Regions from separate parts of the Streptomyces sp. NPDC014733 genome, predicted to be linked through region 3. Evidence: predicted binding sites of a transcription regulator. Region 3 holds the regulator's gene; each other region holds the start of a gene.

What was found. The regulator HrcA, encoded in region 3, represses chaperone genes, less so after heat shock. The targets are predictions, from matches to a motif close to TTNGCACTCNGNNNNNCNGAGTGCNAA.
Region 1: a site for HrcA is predicted at 2,685-2,711, ahead of groL (chaperonin GroEL). Genes of this name have one in related genera too.
Region 2: a site for HrcA is predicted at 4,089-4,115, ahead of groES (co-chaperone GroES). Genes of this name have one in related genera too.

Annotation. Positions count from the first base shown of each region.
Region 1 is NZ_JBIBYO010000001.1:880,071-887,209, reverse strand. It holds SAM riboswitch class I at 1-52, shown strand, start outside; gene thrC (threonine synthase) at 70-1,362, shown strand; gene ACF1BH_RS03905 (MoaD/ThiS family protein) at 1,480-1,758, shown strand; gene ACF1BH_RS03900 (cold-shock protein) at 2,248-2,454, shown strand; gene groL (chaperonin GroEL) at 2,901-4,526, shown strand; gene ACF1BH_RS03890 (hypothetical protein) at 4,694-5,332, shown strand; gene ACF1BH_RS03885 (alpha/beta fold hydrolase) at 5,356-6,933, opposite strand; gene ACF1BH_RS03880 (MerR family transcriptional regulator) at 7,108-7,139, shown strand, end outside.
Region 2 is NZ_JBIBYO010000007.1:147,542-154,680, reverse strand. It holds gene ACF1BH_RS18265 (methyltransferase domain-containing protein) at 1-1,051, opposite strand, end outside; gene ACF1BH_RS18260 (polysaccharide deacetylase family protein) at 1,359-2,309, shown strand; gene ACF1BH_RS18255 (FtsW/RodA/SpoVE family cell cycle protein) at 2,381-3,817, opposite strand; gene groES (co-chaperone GroES) at 4,262-4,570, shown strand; gene groL (chaperonin GroEL) at 4,674-6,299, shown strand; gene ACF1BH_RS18240 (hypothetical protein) at 6,407-6,763, opposite strand.
Region 3 is NZ_JBIBYO010000008.1:6,211-13,349, forward strand. It holds gene ACF1BH_RS19360 (OsmC family peroxiredoxin) at 1-410, shown strand, start outside; gene ACF1BH_RS19365 (16S rRNA (uracil(1498)-N(3))-methyltransferase) at 471-1,214, opposite strand; gene ACF1BH_RS19370 (nitronate monooxygenase) at 1,211-2,305, opposite strand; gene dnaJ (molecular chaperone DnaJ) at 2,451-3,590, opposite strand; gene hrcA (heat-inducible transcriptional repressor HrcA) at 3,591-4,607, opposite strand; gene ACF1BH_RS19385 (MBL fold metallo-hydrolase) at 4,790-5,524, shown strand; gene ACF1BH_RS19390 (DUF3097 domain-containing protein) at 5,577-6,407, shown strand; gene ACF1BH_RS19395 (hypothetical protein) at 6,385-6,561, opposite strand; partial or broken gene ACF1BH_RS19400 (hypothetical protein) at 6,562-6,681, opposite strand; gene hemW (radical SAM family heme chaperone HemW) at 6,896-7,139, opposite strand, start outside.

The DNA of each region.
Region 1 (7,139 bases), on a different contig from region 3:
GGAAGGTGCCAAATCCGTCTCGTGGCGAAACGCGCCGCGAGGAAGATGAGGAGAAAGGGCCTCGCCTCCATGGCTGCGCAAACTGTTGAAGTCACCGAAAACGCTCCCTCCGTCACTCTCGGTGCCGCCGTCGGTCTCTCCTGTCGCGAATGCGGCGAGCGCTTCCCGCTCGGCCCGATCTTCGCCTGCGCGACCTGCTTCGGTCCGCTGGAGGTGGCCTACGACCTGCCGAGCGGTGACCCGGAGGCGTTGAGGAAGCAGATCGAGGCCGGTCCCCACAACATCTGGCGGTACGCACCGCTGCTGCCCGTCCCCGCGGACGTGGCCGAGAAGCCGAACCTCAACCCCGGCTTCACCAAGCTCGTCAAGGCCGACAACCTCGCCCGTGAGCTGGGCGTCACCGGCGGCCTCTACGTCAAGGACGACTCCGGCAACCCGACGCACTCCTTCAAGGACCGGGTCGTCGCCATCGCGGTCGAGGCGGCGCGCGCCTTCGGTTTCACCACCCTCTCCTGCTCCTCGACCGGCAACCTCGCCGGTGCCGTCGGCGCCGCCGCCCGCCGCGCCGGCTTCCGCTCCTGCGTCTTCATCCCGCACGACCTGGAGGCGGGCAAGGTCGTCATGGCCGCGGTCTACGGCGGCGACCTCGTCGGCATCGAGGGCAACTACGACGACGTCAACCGCTTCTGCTCCGAGCTGATCGGCGACCCGCTCGGCGAGGGCTGGGGCTTCGTCAACGTCAACCTCCGCCCCTATTACGGCGAGGGCTCCAAGACGCTGGCGTACGAGATCTGCGAACAGCTCGGCTGGCGGCTGCCGGACCAGATCGTCATCCCGGTGGCCTCCGGCTCCCAGCTCACCAAGATCGACAAGGGGCTGAAGGAGCTGATCGCCCTCGGCCTCGTCGAGGACCGGCCCTACAAGATCTACGGCGCCCAGGCCGAGGGCTGCTCCCCGGTCTCGACCGCGTTCAAGGCCGGCCACGACGTGGTCCGCCCGCAGAAGCCGGACACCATCGCCAAGTCCCTGGCGATCGGCAACCCGGCCGACGGGCCGTACGTCCTCGACATCGCACGCCGTACGGGCGGCGCGGTGGAGGATGTCGACGACGAGCAGGTCGTGGACGCGATCAAGCTGCTGGCGCGGACGGAGGGGATCTTCGCGGAGACCGCGGGCGGGGTGACCGTCGGCGTCACCAAGAAGCTCCTCGAAGCGGGCCTGCTCGACCCGGCCCTGTCCACCGTCATCCTCAACACCGGCGACGGCCTCAAGACGCTTGACGCCGTCGCTCCGACCTCAGGCCCCACGGCCACCATCCGCCCGAGCCTGGACGCGTTCCGCTCGGCCGGTCTGGCCGGCTGAACCCCGGTCGCTCCCCCGGCCGGAAGCCGGCCGATCCGGTCCGCCCGCCGCCGTCCCGCCCGGGGCGCGGCGGCCGGTTCCGCAGACGTATCCGCAGTCGTTTGGAAGGCAGAACCCATGAGCGTCAAGGTCCGCATCCCCACCATCCTCCGTACGTACACCGGCGGCGCGTCCGAAGTCAGCGCCGAGGGCGCGACGCTGTCCGAGGTCATCACCGACCTGGAGAAGAACCACCAGGGCATCGCCGCCCGGGTGCTGGACGACGCGGGCAAGCTGCGGCGCTTCGTGAACGTCTACGTCAACGACGACGACGTCCGCTTCGAGCAGGGCCTGGAGACGCCGACGCCGGAGGGCGCGGGCGTCTCGATCATCCCCGCGGTGGCCGGCGGCTGCTGACGCCCGCACCGGAGCGGGGAGCCGCCCGCCCGAGTGGCGAATGGTTCTCGCCATTCCTTTCCTCTACTGACCGATAATCGCCCCGTCCGGATATCCGGACGGGGCGATTCCGCGTTGTGAAAGGGTCCTGCAAAACGCGATACCATTTCGTCGATCCCCTTCTTCTGCTCGTCGAGCGCGGTGTGGCGGCCTTCTGAACGCCCCGGGATCGCGATGAGTTGTGTGCAAAGTGTGTGCGGAGTTTGCGTCCTAAGTTCCTTATGCCCGGCCCGAGTTGCCCGGGAATAAGGCCAGTTCTGCGCATATCGCTACTTCTCACGCCGTCAGAATTCTCGTCCGATTGACCTGTTGCGCTGGGCGCCGGTGCGGATACATTCGGCGGCGGTCGACGCGTTCCGGCGCACACCCCACGGGCCATTCGCGGGGTGAGGTCTGACCCGGGTCCGCGGAGTGCGGTCCTGCGAAGGGCCAGTAATAGGGGAGTTAGGCATGGCTCAGGGCACCGTCAAGTGGTTCAACGCGGAGAAGGGGTACGGCTTCATCGCGGTCGACGGTGGTGCGGATGTTTTCGTCCACTACAGCGCGATCCAGATGGACGGCTACCGCACCCTCGAGGAGGGCCAGCGGGTCGATTTCGAGATCTCGCAGGGCCAGAAGGGGCCGCAGGCCGACATGGTCAAGTTGGCGGCCGGCTGAGCGCCGACCGACTGCGCGTCAAGGAGGCCCGCACCCCGCAGGGGGGTGCGGGCCTCCTGCTGTGCCCGGGGCGTCGCCCGACCACCGCCCCTCAACGAGCCCACCTTCGGAGGGCGCTTGCGCCCACCCGTCGCCCGACCACCGCCCCTCAACGAGCCCACCTTCGGAGGGCGCTTGCGCCCACCCGTCGCCCGACCACCGCCCCTCAATGAGCCCACCTTCGGAGGGCGCTTGCACTCGAGGGGGTCGAGTGCTAATCATTGCGTTAGCACTCTCCGAGTGAGAGTGACAGTTTTGGACCGTCGGTGAGGTCCGCAGGCGGGGCGGGAAGGAACCGCTCCAACGGTGGGCCGTCCGTCGCGGGCGCCAGCGCGGTCCGGAGGAAAGAGCCTCCACGCCCCAAAGGCGCGGGAGGTGCCCCCTTCGTCCTGGGAGGACCACTTCACATGGCCAAGATCATCGCGTTCGACGAGGAGGCGCGGCGCGGCCTTGAGCGCGGTATGAACCAGCTCGCCGACGCCGTCAAGGTGACCCTCGGCCCCAAGGGTCGCAACGTCGTCCTGGAGAAGAAGTGGGGCGCCCCCACGATCACCAACGATGGTGTGTCCATCGCCAAGGAGATCGAGCTGGAGGACCCGTACGAGAAGATCGGCGCCGAGCTGGTCAAGGAGGTCGCGAAGAAGACGGACGACGTCGCCGGTGACGGCACGACGACCGCGACCGTCCTGGCCCAGGCGCTGGTCCGTGAGGGTCTGCGCAACGTCGCCGCCGGCGCCAACCCGATGGCCCTCAAGCGCGGCATCGAGACCGCCGTCGAGGCCGTCTCCGCCGCCCTGCTGGAGCAGGCCAAGGACGTGGAGACCAAGGAGCAGATCGCTTCGACCGCCTCCATCTCCGCCGCTGACACCCAGATCGGCGAGCTGATCGCCGAGGCCATGGACAAGGTCGGCAAGGAAGGCGTCATCACCGTCGAGGAGTCCCAGACCTTCGGTCTGGAGCTGGAGCTCACCGAGGGTATGCGCTTCGACAAGGGCTACATCTCGGCGTACTTCGCCACCGACATGGAGCGTATGGAGGCGTCGCTCGACGACCCGTACATCCTGATCGTCAACTCCAAGATCGGCAACGTGAAGGACCTGCTGCCGCTCCTGGAGAAGGTCATGCAGTCCGGCAAGCCGCTGCTGATCATCGCCGAGGACGTCGAGGGCGAGGCCCTGTCGACCCTGGTCGTCAACAAGATCCGTGGCACCTTCAAGTCCGTCGCCGTCAAGGCCCCGGGCTTCGGTGACCGCCGCAAGGCCATGCTCGGCGACATCGCCATCCTCACCGGTGGCACCGTCATCTCCGAGGAGGTCGGCCTCAAGCTGGAGAACGCCGGTCTCGACCTGCTGGGCCGCGCCCGCAAGGTCGTCATCACCAAGGACGAGACCACCATCGTCGACGGTGCCGGCGACAGCGACCAGGTCCAGGGCCGCGTCAACCAGATCCGCGCCGAGATCGAGAACTCGGACAGCGACTACGACCGCGAGAAGCTGCAGGAGCGCCTGGCGAAGCTCGCCGGCGGTGTTGCGGTCATCAAGGCCGGTGCCGCGACCGAGGTCGAGCTGAAGGAGCGCAAGCACCGCATCGAGGACGCCGTTCGCAACGCGAAGGCGGCCGTCGAGGAGGGCATCGTCGCCGGCGGTGGCGTCGCCCTGCTGCAGGCTTCCAGCGTCTTCGAGAAGCTGGAGCTGGAGGGCGACGAGGCCACCGGTGCCGCCGCTGTGAAGCTGGCCCTGGAGGCCCCGCTGAAGCAGATCTCCGTCAACGGCGGCCTCGAGGGCGGCGTTGTGGTGGAGAAGGTGCGCAACCTGGCCGTCGGCCACGGTCTGAACGCCGCCACCGGCGAGTACGTCGACATGATCGCCGAGGGCATCATCGACCCGGCGAAGGTGACCCGTTCCGCGCTGCAGAACGCCGCCTCCATCGCCGCGCTGTTCCTCACCACCGAGGCCGTCATCGCCGACAAGCCGGAGAAGGCCGCCGCGGCGGGCGCTCCGGGCGGCATGCCCGGCGGTGACATGGACTTCTGATCCCTGCCCCGTCCTGTCGCACGCGGCGGGACGGGCGGATCACCGTCCGCTGGTCCGCAGGGGCGGCACCCTTCTTCGGAGGGGTGCCGCCCCTGCGGCGTGTCCGGGGCCGGACGAATGGATCGGAACCGCCCCACCGGCCTGCCCGCCCTTGAGAGGGTGTGCTCATGTCACCAGCAGAGCCGACCACACGCGCGGCGTCGTCCCTCGACGACGCCGCGCCCGCAGGGCCGATCACCTACGCCCGGATCGCCGAGGTGCTCACCGCGCTCGGCCTGATCACGGCGGAGAAGGGCCGCGAGGCCGTCGAGTCCTTCGGGGACGTCGCGTACGAGGAGATCACCCCGCTCCACCATGTCGCCTACGCGCTGGAGGACTTCGGCGCGGCCGTCAGCATCCACGCCGAGGACGTCGACTTCGCCGATGTCGCGTACGGCGAGCTGCTGGAGGAGGCGGCGGCGCTCACCGGCGGCGCGGTCGAGGTGACGGACTACCGCTTCGAGAGGGACGACGAGGACGATCCCGAGTCCGGCGAGGGCGTCCTGTACTTCACGGCCCAGGGGAAGCGGCACTTCTTCGGTGTGGAGCAGGAGTCCAACGACTACTTCGACATCGGCGCGGCGCAGGCGGCCATCGAGGCGCTGAGCCCGGTGGACGATCCGCGCGACTTCCGCTGCGTCGACTACGGTCCCGAGGGCCCGTACCAGGGATGGGATGCGATCATGGTCCTCGCCACGGCCGACCAGCGCGCGGCCCTCGGCCGCCACCTCGGGCTGACCTTCGAGGAGCCCGTGGGGGAGCAGTAGGACCGCGCGCCCGCGGGTGCGGCCTACCGTTCCGTCAGATGGCCCAGGACGGCGCCGAGCGCCGCGCGGACGGCGGTGCGGAGCGCTTCGAGGTCGGTGTCGGAGTGGGGATCCGCGGTCTCGAAGCCGTGGTGGCCGTCGGGTACGTCGATCACCTCCAGCGCGGCGCCGTGCGCCTCGGCCGCGGTCAGGAACTCTGTGACCGTGGCGGCGATCTCGGGTAGTTCGCGGCCGGCCCGGACCACGACGAGCGGCAGGTCGCCCGCGCCGCGGACCGCCGCCGCCGGGCGGAACCGGTCGCCGTCCAGCCCCCAGTTGGGCATCGGCGCGAGGACCGCGTAGCTCGCGGCGATGCAGCGCAGCCACGGCGGCGGGGCGCTCAGCCAGTCGGCGGCGAGCAGCCCGCCGCCGGAGAAGAACCACAGCGCGATCCGGTCGCCGTCCACCCGCGGGTCGGCGCGGACCCGCGCCACGGCCGCCGCGACGTCCTCCGCGGCGTGCGGGTAGCGGTCGATGTCGTACAGCCTGTGGTCGAAGGTGACGCCGATCGCGCCGTGGGCCGCGGCGAGGCGGGCGTAGCCGGTGAGTGTCGGCCACTCGCGGGGCGTCGGCCGGATGCCTTCGGGGATCGGCCCGCCGTGGACGACGATCACCGCCGGATGCGGCCCGTCGCCCCCGGGGAGGTACAGATCGAGGGTCTCGTTCCGCTCGTGCGGCACCTCGGGTACGTCGAGGAGGAAGGGACGCAGATGCGGCGGCGGTTGGCTGCCCGCCGGGGTGAGGCGGCGGCCCTCGCCGGCCGCCGCGCGCAGCAGGATGTCGGCGAGGGCGTCCGGGGAGGAGAGCATCGGCCAGTGCCCGGTGGGCAGTTCGAGGAAGCTGACACCGGGTGTGGCGAGCGGCTGGAACGCGGGGTCGCCGAGGCTGACCCGCATCTGGACCAGCTCGATGCTCGCGCCGTTGGCGGTGCAGAGGACGCCGGTGGTGGGGATGCCGGCGGCGGCGCCGGTCAGGTGGAGCGGCTGGACGAGGGTGCCGAGCGGCTGCGGGACGGCGTCCCGGACCAGCCGCTCCAGCGCCGCGCCGGGCAGGCCGTCGGTGCTGCCCCAGCGGCGCCAGGCCGCCGCCGAGTCCGGGGGCGGGAGCGGCTCGCCGCCGGGCTCGGCGGACTCCGCCCGTGCCGCCAGCTCCTCCTGTACGCCCTGGTCGGGCACGGTGGCCCAGGCGGGTTGGCCGTTCCGGGCGGGGGCGGTGTCCAGGGCGACGATCCGCGCCACGCGGTCCGGGCGCCGGTCGGCGGCGCCGAGCACCGGGTGCAGGCCGTAACCGTGGCCGACGAGGACGAGGTCCCGGCCGGTGTCCGCCATGGCATCGACGGCCCGCACCACCTCTTCGACATGTGCCTCCAGGTCCGGCGCGCTCCCGCCGTCGCGCGCTCCCTCGGGGCCGACGAGCGTCACGGCGTACGCCCCCGCGCCCGCCGCCCTCAGCCGCGCCGCCGTCTCCTCCCACACCCATCCGCCGGTGAAGGCGCCGGGGACCAGGAGGAAGTGGGGCCTGGTGTGCCCGTCATGAGCCCTGTTGTGTTCCGTGTCGTTCATCGTTCGCTCCTCGTTCCGTCCGTAGCTGTCAGGGCACCACCGGGTGCGGAGGGGGCGCCCGGCGTACCGCGGCGCGCCCCCCGACGTCGGGGGTGGCCGGACGGACCGTCCCCCGATCGGCCCGTCCGTCCGAGCCCGCCGGTACGGTAGGAACTCCCCCTGAGGGAGGTTCAAGTGACGGCATCCGACGGGCTGTGGAGCATCGG
Region 2 (7,139 bases), on a different contig from region 3:
TGATCACGGCGACGCCCACCTCCCGCTCCCGCAGCAGCGCCCGCAACTTCTTGACGTGGAACGGCAGCACGTCGGTGATCGCGTAGGCGGTGGCGTACGGCGTCGGGGTCAGCGCGTCCGCGGTGACGTAGGCGATCGTCGGGTCGATGAGCCGCCCGCCGACCTGCCGGGCGACGTCCGCGACGAGGTGGGCGCGGATCACCGCGCCGTCCGGTTCGTAGAGCCAGTCGCCGACCGGGCCCGGCTCCGGGTCGGGCAGGTCCGCGCCGAGCAGCGAGTCCCCGGCGGGCAGCAGCGTCGCCCGGCGGCCGCCCGGCCGGACGCCCCCGGGCCCGAACCACAGCACCGCCTCCTTCACGTCGCCGCCGTCGGAGATCCACTCGGTCTCGGCGTCCGCGGGCAGCGCCTCGTGCGGGACGCCCGGTGCGATCTTCAGCGCCGCGTACGGGGCGGTGCGGGCCGCGCCGATCGCCCAGGACAGCGGCGGCGAGTACGCCTCGGGGTCGAAGATCCGGCCGCCGCGCGCCTTGGTGCGCCGGGCCGGGTCGACGAAGACCGCGTCGTAACCGGCGGTGTCGGTCCCGGTGACATCGGCGCAGCGCACCTCGATCAGCTCGGCGAGCCCGAGCGCCTCGGCGTTGGCACGGGCCGCGGCGCAGGCCAGCGGATCCCGGTCGACGGCGAGCACCCGGATCCCGGCGCGGGCCAGCGCCAGCGCGTCCCCGCCGATACCCGCGCACAGATCGGCGACGGACCGGACGCCGAGCGCGGCGAGGCGGGCGGCGCGGTGTCCGGCGACGGCGGTACGGGTGGACTGCTCGACGCCGTTGGGCGTGAAGTACATCCGCCGGGCGTCCGCCCCGAACTTGGCCGCGGCGCGCTGGCGCAGCCGAGCCTGGCCCAGCGCGGCGGAGACCAGCGCGGCAGGGTGGTCGCGGCGCAGCCGGGTCGCGGTGGCCAGTTCATCGGCCGGGTCGTAGTCGTGCAGGGCGTCCAGCAGCGCCTGCCCCTCAGGGGTGAGCAGCGCCGCGAAGGAGTCGGGATCGGTCACCGTCCCATCATTCCTCGCCGCCACCGGGTGACGGCGGACGGGCCCTTACGGGGAGCCGGTCAGGGCCCGCGGCGCGCCCTCGGGCCGTGGGGACGCCCGGCCCCGAGCAGCCGCCCGCCCTCCCGCACGGGCCGTCTCCACCTCCCGTAAGGGGCCGGTGGTACGCCCCTGACCTGCCGTGACCCGCTCGGCGTAGGGCGGAGGGGGCCGTCGGACGGACGGCGCGCGGGGTGGCGTGGGCCGGTCGCCTGACCCTGCCGCGTGGCGGGCGACGGCACGGCGGAGGCCGCTGCCACTATCCGGCGTTATGCAGCTAATCAGACTTTTCTCGCATTCCGGGTGTCCCGGACCGGGCCGCCCGACGGCGCGCCGGACGCGCACCCTGGCCGCCTTCGGGGCCCTGGGCCTGCTCGCCGTCGGCTGCTCCGCCGCCGCGACGCCCTCCCCCCAGGACAACGCCCCCGCCCACGGCCGCCCCGCCGTGGCCCCCGCCGCCCGCGCCCTGCTCACCCAGGCCAAGCTGATCGAAAAGGCCCAGGCCCGCCGCGACGCCGTGGCCGCCCGCTGGGGCCTCGACGAGGCGCCGCTGGAGCCGCCCGAGCCGCCCGCCGCCAAACCCCGCATCACCACCGAGCCGGTCTTCGCCCGCGGCGACGGCCCGGACCTCCCCGTCGCCATCTCCCGCGTCCCCACCGACCGGAAGATCGTCTTCCTGACGCTGGACGACGGCTACGACAAGGACCCCGAGTTCCTCCGGATGGCGAAGGAGCTGCACGTCCCCTACAGCGCCTTCCTCAGCGACTACCTCGCCAAGGCGGGCAAGGGCTACGGCTTCTTCCGCACCGTCCAGCAGCAGGGCAACGGCGTGCACAACCACACGCTGCACCACCCCTACCTGCCCGGGCTGAGCGACGCCGGGCAGCGCAAGGAGATCTGCGGGCAGCAGGAGAACCTCACCCGCGAGATGGGCCGCACCCCGCGGCTCTTCCGGCCGCCCTACGGGGACTACACCCACGAGACCCTGAAGATCGCCGCGTCCTGCGGCATCTCCGTCGTCCCGCTGTGGGCCGAGGAGTTCTTCCCCGACCACATCGACTACAGCCGCGGCGACGGGAAGCTGCACCCCGGCGACATCATCCTCAGCCACTTCCGGGGCCGCGAGGACTGGCAGGCGACCATGCCCGACCTGCTCCGCAACGTCCTGCGCACCGCCACCGAGCAGGGCTTCGCCGTCGCACGTCTGGAGGACTACGTCTGAGCCGGCGCCCGCCCGGCACGTACGGGCGTCCACGGACGGCAGGGCCGGCCGGGGCGCGGCGGTTCCGGCCGTCAGCTCCCCGGTCCACCGGCGCGCGGGCCGGGCAGCGCACGCCGTCCCGCGCGCCGCCGGCCGCGCCGCGCGAAGGCGCCCACCGGCTCCCGGCGGCGCTGCGCCGCATCGCTGATCCGGAGCAGCACGGCGACCATCATCCAGTTCGCCACCAGCGACGATCCGCCCTTGGCGAGGAACGGCAGCGCCTTGCCGGTCAGCGGGATCAGCCCCGTCACCCCGCCGGCGACCACGAAGACCTGGAGCACCAGCGCGCCCGACAGTCCCACCGCGAGCAGCTTGCCGAACGGGTCGCGGGCGCTCACCCCGACCCGGAACCCGCGCTGGGCGAGCAGGGTGTAGAGCAGCAGGACGGCCATCACCCCGGCCATCCCCAGCTCCTCGCCGACGGTGGTGAGGATGAAGTCGCTGTTGCCCGCGAACCCGACCAGTTCGGGGTGGCCCTGGCCGAGCCCGGTACCGCCGACGCCGCCGCTGCCGAAGCTGAACAGCGACTCCGCCGACTGCGCCGAGATCAGCCCCGGCGGCCGCTTCTCCGGCGGCAGGAAGATGTCCATCGGGTGCAGCCAGGCCATCACCCGGCCCTTGACGTGCGGCTCCGCCGACCCCACGACCGCCGCCCCGACCGCCGCCATCAGCAGGCCGCAGACCACCCAGCCGGTCCGCTCGGTGGCCATGTACAGCATGATCACGAAGACGCCGAAGAAGATCAGCGACGTGCCCAGGTCGCGCTCGAAGACCAGCACCAGCAGGCTGATGATCCAGATCGTGAAGATCGGCCCGAGCTGGCGTCCGGGCGGCAGCTGCACGCCCATCACCCGCCGCCCGGTCAGCGCCAGCGCGTTGCGGTTCACCGTCAGATACCCGGCGAAGAACACCACGATCATCAGCTTCACGAACTCGCCGGGCTGCAACGACAGCGGCCCGAGCAGGATCCACCGCTTGGCGCCGAACTGGTCCGCGCCGAAGAACGCCGGCGCCATCAGCAGCACCAGCCCGACCGCCATCGTCAGATACACGTAGCGCTGCAGCACCCGGTGGTCGCGGAGGAGCAGCAGGATCGCCACGCAGACCGCAACCCCCAGGCACGTCCACACCAGCTGCCCGGTGGCCGCCTGCGCGGTCTGCAGCCGTGGCAGCCGTTCGTAGGTGATGTCGAGACGGTTCAGCAGGACGAGGCCGATGCCGGTGAGCAGCGTGGCCAGCGGCAGGATCAGCGGGTCGGCGCGCTCGGCGACGCGCCGGACGACCAGATGCGGCACCAGCGCGATCAGCACCATCGCGGCGGTGAACCACGGCATCCCGTCGGGCAGCCGCCCCTCCATCGACAGGCCGGTGTAGGCGTACCCGCCGACGGTGATCGCGACGGCGAAGGCGAGCATCCGGGCCTCGGTCCGGCGGCGGTCCGGTGCCTGGGCGAGCGCGGCGAACGTCATCGTGCGCTCGACGTCGCTCTCCTCCCGCGCGGCGCGTGCCGCACTCCTCGCTCCTCGCACCTGTCTCCTCCGTCATCCGCGAAGCTGCCCGCCCCGGTGGCCGGCCCGGCAACCTTGAGGGAAGACCGAGGCCCGGGGCGCCGGGTTGCGACGACGGCCCCTGATGTGTCCGATTCGGCACGGTATCCGGCCGGGACGGTGCAGGGCACGGCTCCGCCGGAGTCTCCCCCCGCGGACGGCCCGCGGCGCGGGCGACCCGTTCACGGCTCGACTGGCACTCCACTTGACCGAGTGCTAACCGCGTCATAGTGTCGGCGTTGGCACTCTCCGCAGGGGAGTGCTAAGCACGGCGATGGGCTGGTCCGGCACCCGCGACGACGGATCCAACTGCTCGCCACCTCAGACAGTTAACCCCGTGAGATCTCCGAAGGGGGAGGTCGGATCGTGACGACCGCCAGCACCAAGGTTGCCATCAAGCCGCTTGAGGACCGCATCGTGGTCCAGCCGCTCGACGCCGAGCAGACCACGGCCTCTGGCCTGGTCATCCCGGACACTGCCAAGGAGAAGCCCCAGGAGGGCGTCGTCCTGGCCGTCGGTCCGGGTCGCTTCGAGGAGGGCAACCGTCTTCCGCTCGACGTTTCCGTCGGCGACGTCGTGCTCTACAGCAAGTACGGCGGCACCGAGGTGAAGTACAACGGCGAGGAGTACCTCGTCCTCTCGGCTCGCGACGTTCTCGCGATCGTCGAGAAGTAAGTCACCCAGCATTCTGCTGTGATCTGCGCCCCTGGTTCCCGCGTCCAAGCACCGGGGCAGGGGCGCAGTTCGTTGAGAGCACGACGTTAAGGACACGTAACTCATGGCGAAGATCCTGAAGTTCGACGAGGACGCCCGTCGCGCCCTGGAGCGCGGCGTCAACAAGCTCGCCGACACGGTGAAGGTGACGATCGGCCCCAAGGGCCGCAACGTCGTCATCGACAAGAAGTTCGGCGCGCCGACCATCACCAACGACGGTGTCACCATTGCGCGTGAGGTCGAGGTCGACGACCCCTACGAGAACCTCGGCGCCCAGCTGGTGAAGGAGGTGGCGACCAAGACCAACGACATCGCGGGTGACGGCACCACCACCGCCACCGTGCTGGCCCAGGCGCTGGTCCGCGAGGGCCTGCGCAACGTCGCCGCCGGCGCCTCCCCCGCCGCCCTGAAGAAGGGCATCGACGCCGCCGTCAAGGCCGTCTCCGACGACCTGCTCGCGACCGCGCGTCCCATCGAGGACAAGACCGACATCGCCGCCGTCGCGGCCCTGTCCGCCCAGGACAAGCAGGTCGGCGAGCTGATCGCCGAGGCGATGGACAAGGTCGGCAAGGACGGTGTCATCACCGTCGAGGAGTCCAACACCTTCGGCCTGGAGCTGGACTTCACCGAGGGCATGGCCTTCGACAAGGGCTACCTCTCGCCCTACATGGTCACCGACCAGGAGCGGATGGAAGCGGTCCTGGAGGACCCCTACATCCTCATCCACCAGGGCAAGATCGCCTCGATCCAGGACCTGCTCCCGCTGCTGGAGAAGGTCATCCAGGCGGGTGGCTCCAAGCCGCTGCTGATCATCGCCGAGGACGTCGAGGGCGAAGCCCTGTCGACCTTGGTCGTCAACAAGATCCGCGGCACCTTCAACGCCGTCGCCGTCAAGGCGCCCGGCTTCGGTGACCGCCGCAAGGCGATGCTCGGCGACATGGCCACCCTCACCGGTGCCACCGTCATCGCCGAGGAGGTCGGCCTCAAGCTCGACCAGGCCGGTCTGGACGTGCTGGGCACCGCCCGCCGTGTGACCGTCACCAAGGACGACACCACCATCGTCGACGGTGGCGGCAACTCCGAGGACGTCGCGGGCCGCGTCAACCAGATCAAGGCCGAGATCGAGACCACCGACTCGGACTGGGACCGCGAGAAGCTCCAGGAGCGCCTCGCCAAGCTCGCCGGTGGCGTCTGCGTCATCCGCGTGGGTGCGGCCACCGAGGTCGAGCTGAAGGAGAAGAAGCACCGTCTGGAGGACGCCATCTCCGCGACCCGCGCCGCGGTCGAGGAGGGCATCGTCTCCGGTGGCGGTTCCGCGCTCGTCCACGCCGCCAAGGTGCTGGAGGGCGGCCTGGGCAAGGAGGGCGACGAGGCCACCGGTGTCGCCGTCGTCCGCCGCGCCGCCGTCGAGCCGCTGCGCTGGATCGCCGAGAACGCCGGCCTCGAGGGCTACGTCATCACCTCGAAGGTCGCCGAGCAGGACAAGGGCCAGGGCTTCAACGCCGCCACCGGCGAGTACGGCGACCTGGTCAAGGCCGGCGTCATCGACCCGGTGAAGGTCACCCGCTCCGCCCTGGAGAACGCCGCCTCCATCGCCTCGCTGCTCCTCACGACCGAGACCCTGGTCGTCGAGAAGCCCGCCGAGGAGGAGCCCGCCGAGGCCGGCCACGGCCACGGCCACGCCCACTGACCCGGCCCTGAACAGGCCGCGCCGGTAGCGCGCTGTACGAGGCCCGGTCCCCGATGGGGGCCGGGCCTCGTGGCGTGTGCGGGGGCCTGCCTGGGCGATGTCTGGTGTCAGGCGGCGGACGGAGCGCCGTCCCCGTCGCCGCCCTCGCCCTCCGTGTCCTCGTCGTCCTCCGCGTCGAGGTCGTCCACTCTCTGCTGCAAACGGGCGCCCCGGCTCTCCGGCACCCGGTGCACTTCGGCCAAGGCAACGTTCAGGTCGTAGGCCAGCAGGTGGATCTCACCGGGCGTCCACGCACAGGAGGCCAGGACGCGGCGAGCCTCCCCGATGAGAACGGCCGCCGACTCCATCTGCTCCGCCTCCATCCGGTCGGCGAGCCGCGAGACGTACCCAGTCCCGGTGCCGCCGATCAGGTAACACGGCTTCCCGTCGGGGCTGGCCCATGGCAGCAGCCGCGCGTGATCCATGGCGTTCATCGTGCCGTCACCGCCATGCCGCTGAGCAGGTCCGCCCCGACGGCACCGCGCGCCGCCGACCACAGCTGGCGCCGCGTCCGCCGTACGCGGTGCTCCGGCCGTCGTACCGAGGGAGTGAGGACGTAGGGACGTACGAGGGGGGTGTCCTCGCTGTGCGGTGGGGGGACGGACACGGATGCCGGGCGCGCGGTCGGTGCACCGGCCTGGCGTTCAACGGGGCGTGGGCCTGCGGCCCGGTGACAGCCCTGGGCGGGCAGTAGCCGGATCAGCAGCGTTTCGAAGATCGTTCGGATGATGCGAAGCATGTCGTCAACCTCCGTGCAGTGGAAGGCCCTTGTCGGTATGCGACGGGGCCCGTTGTGCGTCG
Region 3 (7,139 bases):
CCACCACACACTGGGAGGGCAACCTCCTCCAGGGCAAGGGCACCGTGTCCCTGGACTCCTCCAAGGTCGGGACCTTCCCCGTCAGCTGGCCGGCCCGCGTCGAGGAGCCCAACGGCGTCACCAGCCCGGAGGAGCTGATCGCCGCCGCGCACTCCGCCTGCTACTCCATGGCCCTCTCCCACGGCCTCGCCGGGCAGGGCCACACCGCCGAGCACATCGACACCGAGGCCGATGTGACCCTCCAGCCGGGCGAGGGCATCACCGCCATCGCGCTGAGCGTCAAGGCGCGCGTACCCGGTCTGTCGGAGGGCGACTTCCAGGCGGCGGCGCAGAACGCCAAGGCCAACTGCCCGGTCAGTCAGGCGCTGGCGGGCGTCAAGAACATCACCCTCACCGCCGAACTGCTCTGACCCGCGCGGACCGGCCGGGCCCGCGGCACCACCGCCCGCGCCGCCCGGCCCGTCCGTCCGTCAGCTCCAGCGACCGGTACGCCCCAGCAGCAGCGCCGTCGCGGCGGTCCCCGCCGTGGAGGTGCGCAGCACCGACGGGCCCAGGCGGTACGGCGCGGCGCCCGCCGCCGCGAACGCGGCCAGCTCGTCCGGCGCGACCCCGCCCTCGGGGCCGACGACCAGCACCACCGAACCGGACGCGGGCAGCTCCGCCGTGGCCAGCGGGGTGGCGCCCTCCTCGTGCAGCACGGCCGCGAAATCGGCCGCCGCCAGCACCTCGGCCACCTGCTTGGTGGTGTGCGCCTCGGCCACCTCGGGGAAGGTCAGCCGCCGCGACTGCTTCCCGGCCTCGCGGGCCGTCGCCCGCCATTTCGCCAGCGACTTCGCGGCCCGCTCACCGCGCCACTGCGTGACACAGCGCGACGCCGCCCAGGGGATGACGGCGTCGACGCCGGTCTCCGTCATCGTCTCCACGGCCAGCTCGCCGCGGTCGCCCTTGGGCAGCGCCTGGACGACGGTGATCCGCACCGGCGGCGCGGGCTCCGTCCGCACCTCGGCGACCGCGACGGTCAGCCGGTCCTTGCCCTCGGCCGCCGCGACCGTGCCGTACGCACCGGTCCCGGCGCCGTCGGTCAGCACCACGTCCTCACCGGCCCGCAGCCGCCGCACCGACACCGCGTGCCGGCCCTCGGGGCCGTCCAGCAGCAGCGTGCCGCCGGGCCGTACGCCCGCCAGCGAATCCACCACGAAAACCGGCGCCGTCATGACTCGCCCCTCATCCCGCGACCGTTCAGCTCTCCCTGTGCCGCGTCCAGTTCGGACGCCAGCAGTGCCACCAGCTCACCGGCGGGCAGCTCCCGCACCAGCCGGTGCCCCTGCCCGGCCCACAGTGCCATGCCCTGGGTGTCACCCGCCCGCGCGGCCGCCTTCCGCAGCCCCGCGGTCAGATGGTGCACCGCCGGATAGGCGGCCGGGGCGTACGGGCCGTGCTCCCGCAGGAAGCGGTTGGCCAGGCCCCGCGCCGGGCGTCCGGTGAAGGCGCGGGTCAGCTCGGTGCGGGTGAACAGCGGGTCGGTCAGCGCCCGCTTGTGCAGCGGGTGCGCGCCGGATTCGGGGGTGGCGAGGAAGGCGGTGCCCAGCTGCGCCGCCACGGCGCCGGCGGCGATCACCGCGGCGATCTGCGCACCGCGCATCAGCCCTCCGGCGGCGATCACCGGCAGCCGCACCGCCTCGCGGACCTGCGTGAGCAGCGTCAGCAGCCCGAGCGGGGCGCCGGTGCCGTCGGCGTGCGGGTCGTCCCGGTGGGTGCCCTGATGGCCGCCCGCCTCGACGCCCTGCGCACAGACCGCGTCGGCGCCCGCCGCCTGAGCCGCCCGCGCCTCGTCCGGCGTGGTGACGGTGACGACGGTGTACGTACCGACCGCGGCGAGCGAGGCGAGCACCGCGGGCGAGGGACAGCCGAAGTGGAAGGAGACCACCGGCACCGGGTCCTCGCGCAGCACTGCCAGCTTCGCCTCGTAGCCGTCGTCCGAGCCGCCGTACGGATCGACCTCGCCGAGCCCCGTCCCGTACCAGGCGACCTCACCGGCGAGCTGATCGCGGTAGACCTCGACGGCGGCGGTGTTGGCGAGTTCGGGCTGCGGGAGGAAGAGATTGACGCCGAAGGGGCGGCCGGTGAGCCCGCGCAGCCGCTTGATCTCCTGGTACATGCCGTCGGCGGTCTTGAGCCCGGCGGCGAGGAAACCGAATCCGCCGGCCTCACCGACGGCGGCGACCAACTCCGGACCGGAACCGCCGCCGGCCATCGGCGCCTGCACGATCGGATGACGGCAAAGAGCGGTCAGCGCGGTGGACATGGCCACATCGTGTCATGCCCCGCGCACCGCACCGAAACGGGCAGACCCACCCGGCGCCACGGACGGACAAGATCGGCCAACGCCCGCAGAACGCGGGTGGGCCCGGGGAAAATCCCCGGGCCCACCCGCGTAGATCTACGGTCGCCTACCGCCCGTTGAACGCATCCTTCAGCCGGGAGAAGAGCCCCTGCTGTCCGGGTTGAAACTGGCCCGTGGGGCGCTCTTCACCACGGAGCTTGGCCAGCCGCCGGAGCAGCTCTTCCTGCTCGGGGTCGAGCTTGGAGGGGGTCTGGACCTCGACGTGGACGATCAGGTCGCCGCGGCCGTTGCCCCGCAGATGGGTCACGCCGCGCTGGTGCAGCGGGATCGACTGGCCGGACTGGGTGCCGGGCCGGACGTCGATCTCCTCGACGCCGTCCAGCGTCTCCAGCGGGCACTTCGTGCCCAGCGCCGCCGCCGTCATCGGGATGGTGACCGTGCAGTGCAGGTCGTCGCCGCGCCTCTGGAAGACGGGGTGCGGCTGCTCGTGGATCTCGACGTAGAGGTCACCGGCGGGACCGCCACCGGGGCCGACCTCGCCCTCGCCCGCGAGCTGGATGCGGGTGCCGTTGTCGACGCCCGCCGGGATCTTGACGGTCAGCGTGCGGCGCGAGCGGATGCGGCCGTCACCGGCGCACTCCGGGCACGGCGTCGGCACGACCGTACCGAAGCCCTGACACTGCGGACACGGCCGCGACGTCATGACCTGACCGAGGAAGGACCGCGTGACCTGCGAGACCTCACCGCGGCCGCGGCACATGTCACAGGTCTGCGCGGAGGTGCCGGGGGCCGCGCCCTCACCGGTGCACGTGGTGCACACGATGGCGGTGTCGACCTGGATCTCCTTGGTGGTCCCGAACGCCGCCTCGTCCAGCTCGACGTCGAGACGGATCATCGCGTCCTGACCGCGCCGCGTCCGCGAGCGCGGACCGCGCTGCGAGGAGGCGCCGAAGAACGCGTCCATGATGTCGGAGAAGTTGCCGAAGCCGGCACCGAAGCCACCGGCCCCGCCACCGCCGCCGCCGGCCTGCGAGAGCGGGTCGCCGCCGAGGTCGTAGACCTGCTTCTTCTGCGGGTCCGACAGCACCTCGTAAGCGGCGTTGATCTCCTTGAACCGCTCCTGGGTCTTCGGATCCGGGTTCACATCCGGGTGCAGCTCACGCGCCAGCCGCCGGAAAGCCTTCTTGATCTGGTCCTGCGAGGCGTCGCGGCCGACACCGAGGACCGTGTAATAGTCCGTGGCCACTTACGACTCCGCCAGGATCTGTCCGACGTAACGTGCCACTGCGCGTACCGCTCCCATCGTTCCGGGGTAGTCCATGCGGGTCGGTCCGACCACGCCGAGTTTGGCGACTGCCTCGTCGCCCGAACCGTAGCCGACCGCAACCACCGACGTGGACGCAAGTCCTTCATGGGCATTCTCATGCCCGATACGTACCGTCATGCCCGAGTCCTTGGCCTCCCCGAGCAGTTTGAGCAGCACCACGTGCTCCTCAAGAGCCTCCAGCACCGGCCGGATCGTCAGCGGGAAGTCGTGCCCGAAGCGGGTGAGATTGGCGGTACCGCCGATCACCAACCGCTCCTCGGTCTCCTCCACCAACGTCTCCAGCAGCACCGACAGCACCGTCGAGACCGTGCCGCGGTCCTCCTGCTCGAAGGAGTCCGGAAGATCCTGCACCAATTGCGGCACATCCGCGAACCGGCGCCCCACGACCCGGCTGTTGAGCCGGGCCCGCAGATCCGCCAGCGACGCCTCACCGAACGGCCCCTGACAGTCGATCAGCCGCTGTTCGACGCGTCCGGTGTCGGTGATCAGCACGAGCATCAGCCGCGCCGGGGCCAGCGCCAGCAGCTCGACGTGGCGGACGGTGGACCGCGTCAGCGACGGATACTGCACCACCGCGACCTGCCGGGTCAGCTGCGCCAGCAGCCGGACCGTGCGGCCCACGACGTCGTCCAGATCGACCGCGCCGTCCAGGAAGTTCTGGATCGCGCGGCGCTCGGGGCTGGAAAGCGGCTTGACGCCGGCGAGCTTGTCGACGAAGAGGCGGTAGCCCTTGTCGGTGGGGATCCGGCCCGCGCTGGTGTGCGGCTGGGCGATGAATCCCTCATCCTCCAGGACCGCCATGTCGTTACGGACCGTGGCCGGGGAGACACCGAGCTGATGGCGCTCGGTCAGCGCCTTCGAGCCGACCGGCTCCTCCGTACCCACGTAGTCCTGGACGATGGCACGCAGCACCTCCAGCCTGCGTTCACTGAGCACCGCGCACACCTCCAGTCCCGCCGCCCCGCGGCTTCCTCGCCTGGCACTCCACCGGTCCGAGTGCCAGTACCGGTCCAGTGTACGGCCGGGTCACACCGGCGGGGCAAGGGTCTCGCGTGCGACACCGGCCACGCCCCGTGATCCACCGGGCAACGCCCCCGCGCTACCGATAGCGTCTCGGCATGCGCACGACGTGGGAAGAGGCGGGATGGGAACGGCTCGGCGACGGCATCGCCCGCCGCCGGATGCCGGGCTGGGACGAGACGGTGGGCGCCGTCGTGGGGTCGGACGGCGTGCTGCTCGTCGACGCCGGCGCCACCCTGCGCGACGGCGCCGAACTGCGGCTCGCCGTCCGCCGGGTGGTGGGCCGCGACGTGACGCACATCGCGCTGACCCATCCGCACTTCGACCACGTCCTGGGCACCGCCGCCTTCGCCGGGGTGCGGGTTTTCGCCGCCACCGGAGCCGCCGAGCTGATGGCCCGCGAGCGGGAGACGCTGCGGGAGGACGCGGTACGCCACGGCGTCGACGCGGACAGGGCCACCGACGCCACCGACATCCTGGTGCTGCCGCACCACGGTGTGCACGGTGAGCTGACCGTGGACCTCGGCGACCGGCAGGTGCTGCTCGCCAACGTCGGCCCCGGCCACACCGCGCACGACCTCGCGGTCCTCGTCCCGGGCCGGGGCACGGAGCCCGAGGTGGTCTTCTGCGGCGACCTCGTCGAGGAGTCCGGCGAACCGTCCGCCGGGCCCGACGCCCTCGGCCGGCAGTGGCCCGCCGCCCTGGACCGGCTGCTGGCGCTGGGCGGCGAGGGCGCGCGGTACGTCCCCGGGCACGGCGCCGTGGTGGACGCCGCCTTCGTCCGCGCCCAGCGCGCCGCGCTCGCCGCCCGCTTCGGCACCCCGCCGGCCTGAACCACGCCGGCACCCGTCACCCCGACCCGTCACAGAACAGGCACCCGAGACCATGCAGAGCAGGCACTACGGCCCCGACCTCACCCCGCCGTGGAAGAAGCAGCGGCCCGCGCCGGAGGTGGCGGCGGAAGCGGATCTGGTGGTCGAGGAGGTCACCACCGGGTTCTGCGGGGCGGTGATCCGCTGCGAGAAGTCGGCGCAGGGGCCGACGGTCACCCTGGAGGACCGGTTCGGCAAACACCGCGTCTTCCCGATGGAGCCGCGCGGCTTCCTGCTGGAGGGCGAGGTCGTCACGCTCGTACGGCCCCGGGAGCGGGCGGCGGGCGGTCCGGCGCGGACGGCGTCCGGTTCGCTGGCGGTGCCCGGCGCGCGGGCCCGGGTCGCGCGGGCGGGGCGGATCTATGTGGAGGGGCGGCACGACGCGGAACTGGTCGAGCGGGTGTGGGGCGACGACCTGCGCATCGAGGGCGTGGTCGTGGAGTACCTGGAGGGCATCGACGATCTGCCGGAGATCGTCCGCGCCTTCGCCCCCGGGCCCGACGCGCGCCTCGGCGTCCTCGTCGACCATCTGGTGCCCGGCTCGAAGGAGTCCCGGATCGCGGCGGGGGTGACCGATCCGCATGTGTGCGTGGTGGGCCATCCGTACATCGACGTGTGGGAGGCGGTGAAGCCGGCGTCGGTGGGGATCGCGGCGTGGCCGGTCGTACCGCGCGGCCAGGACTGGAAGACGGGGGTGTGCCGGGCGCTGGGCTGGCCGGAGAACACCGGCGCCGCCTGGCAACGGATCCTGTCGGGCGTGCGCAGCTACAAGGACGTGGAACCGGCGCTGCTGGGGCGGGTGGAGGAGCTGATCGACTTCGTCACGGTCGGCGGTGCCGCCTGAGCGGCGGGAGCGTGCCGAAGTCCTTGGTTTCCAGCTCGACGCCGAGTGCCTCCAGTGGCACCGGCAGCCCGAACTTCGTGGTCACCTCGGCGTCGTAGTCGGCGTCCGGGCCGCTCCCCGCCGGCTTGCTCAGCAGCATGCAGTGGGCCGCCATCGGATCGATGATCAAGTAGTACGGGACCCCGGCCGCCGCGTGGAGCGCGCGTTTGTCGCCGTAGTCCCGGTCGACGCTGCTCCGGGACCTCTTCGACGATGTCGTTGTGGACCCAGTCAGGTCCGGCCATCATCACAATGTCCCCCCACAGGAGTTCCGCCTTGAAACCTTCGGGAACCTCCAGGTTCGCGAAGACCTCGGCCACGTCGGTCACCGGTCGTTCAGCCACAGCGGTCATCTCGGTGGCCCTCCACATCACGCCGCGTCTTTGCCGCCGGCGTAGGGAGAGCGGGACGGGGGCGCAGAGCGCCCGCATCGGTTCACCCTTTCGGTATCAGTCCACCAGATCCCGCACCACCGCGTCAGCCAGCAGGCGTCCGCGGAGTGTCAGTACGGCGCGGCCCGCGGCGTACGGGGCCTGCTCCAGGAGGCCGTCGGCGAGGGCGCGGGCGGCGGCGCGGGCGCCCGCGGGGGCGAGGAGGTCCAGGGGGCAGCCGTCGGCGAGGCGCAGTTCCAGGAGGATGCGTTCGACGCGGCGGTCCTCGTCGGCGAGGAGTTCGCGGCCGGCGCCCGGGGAG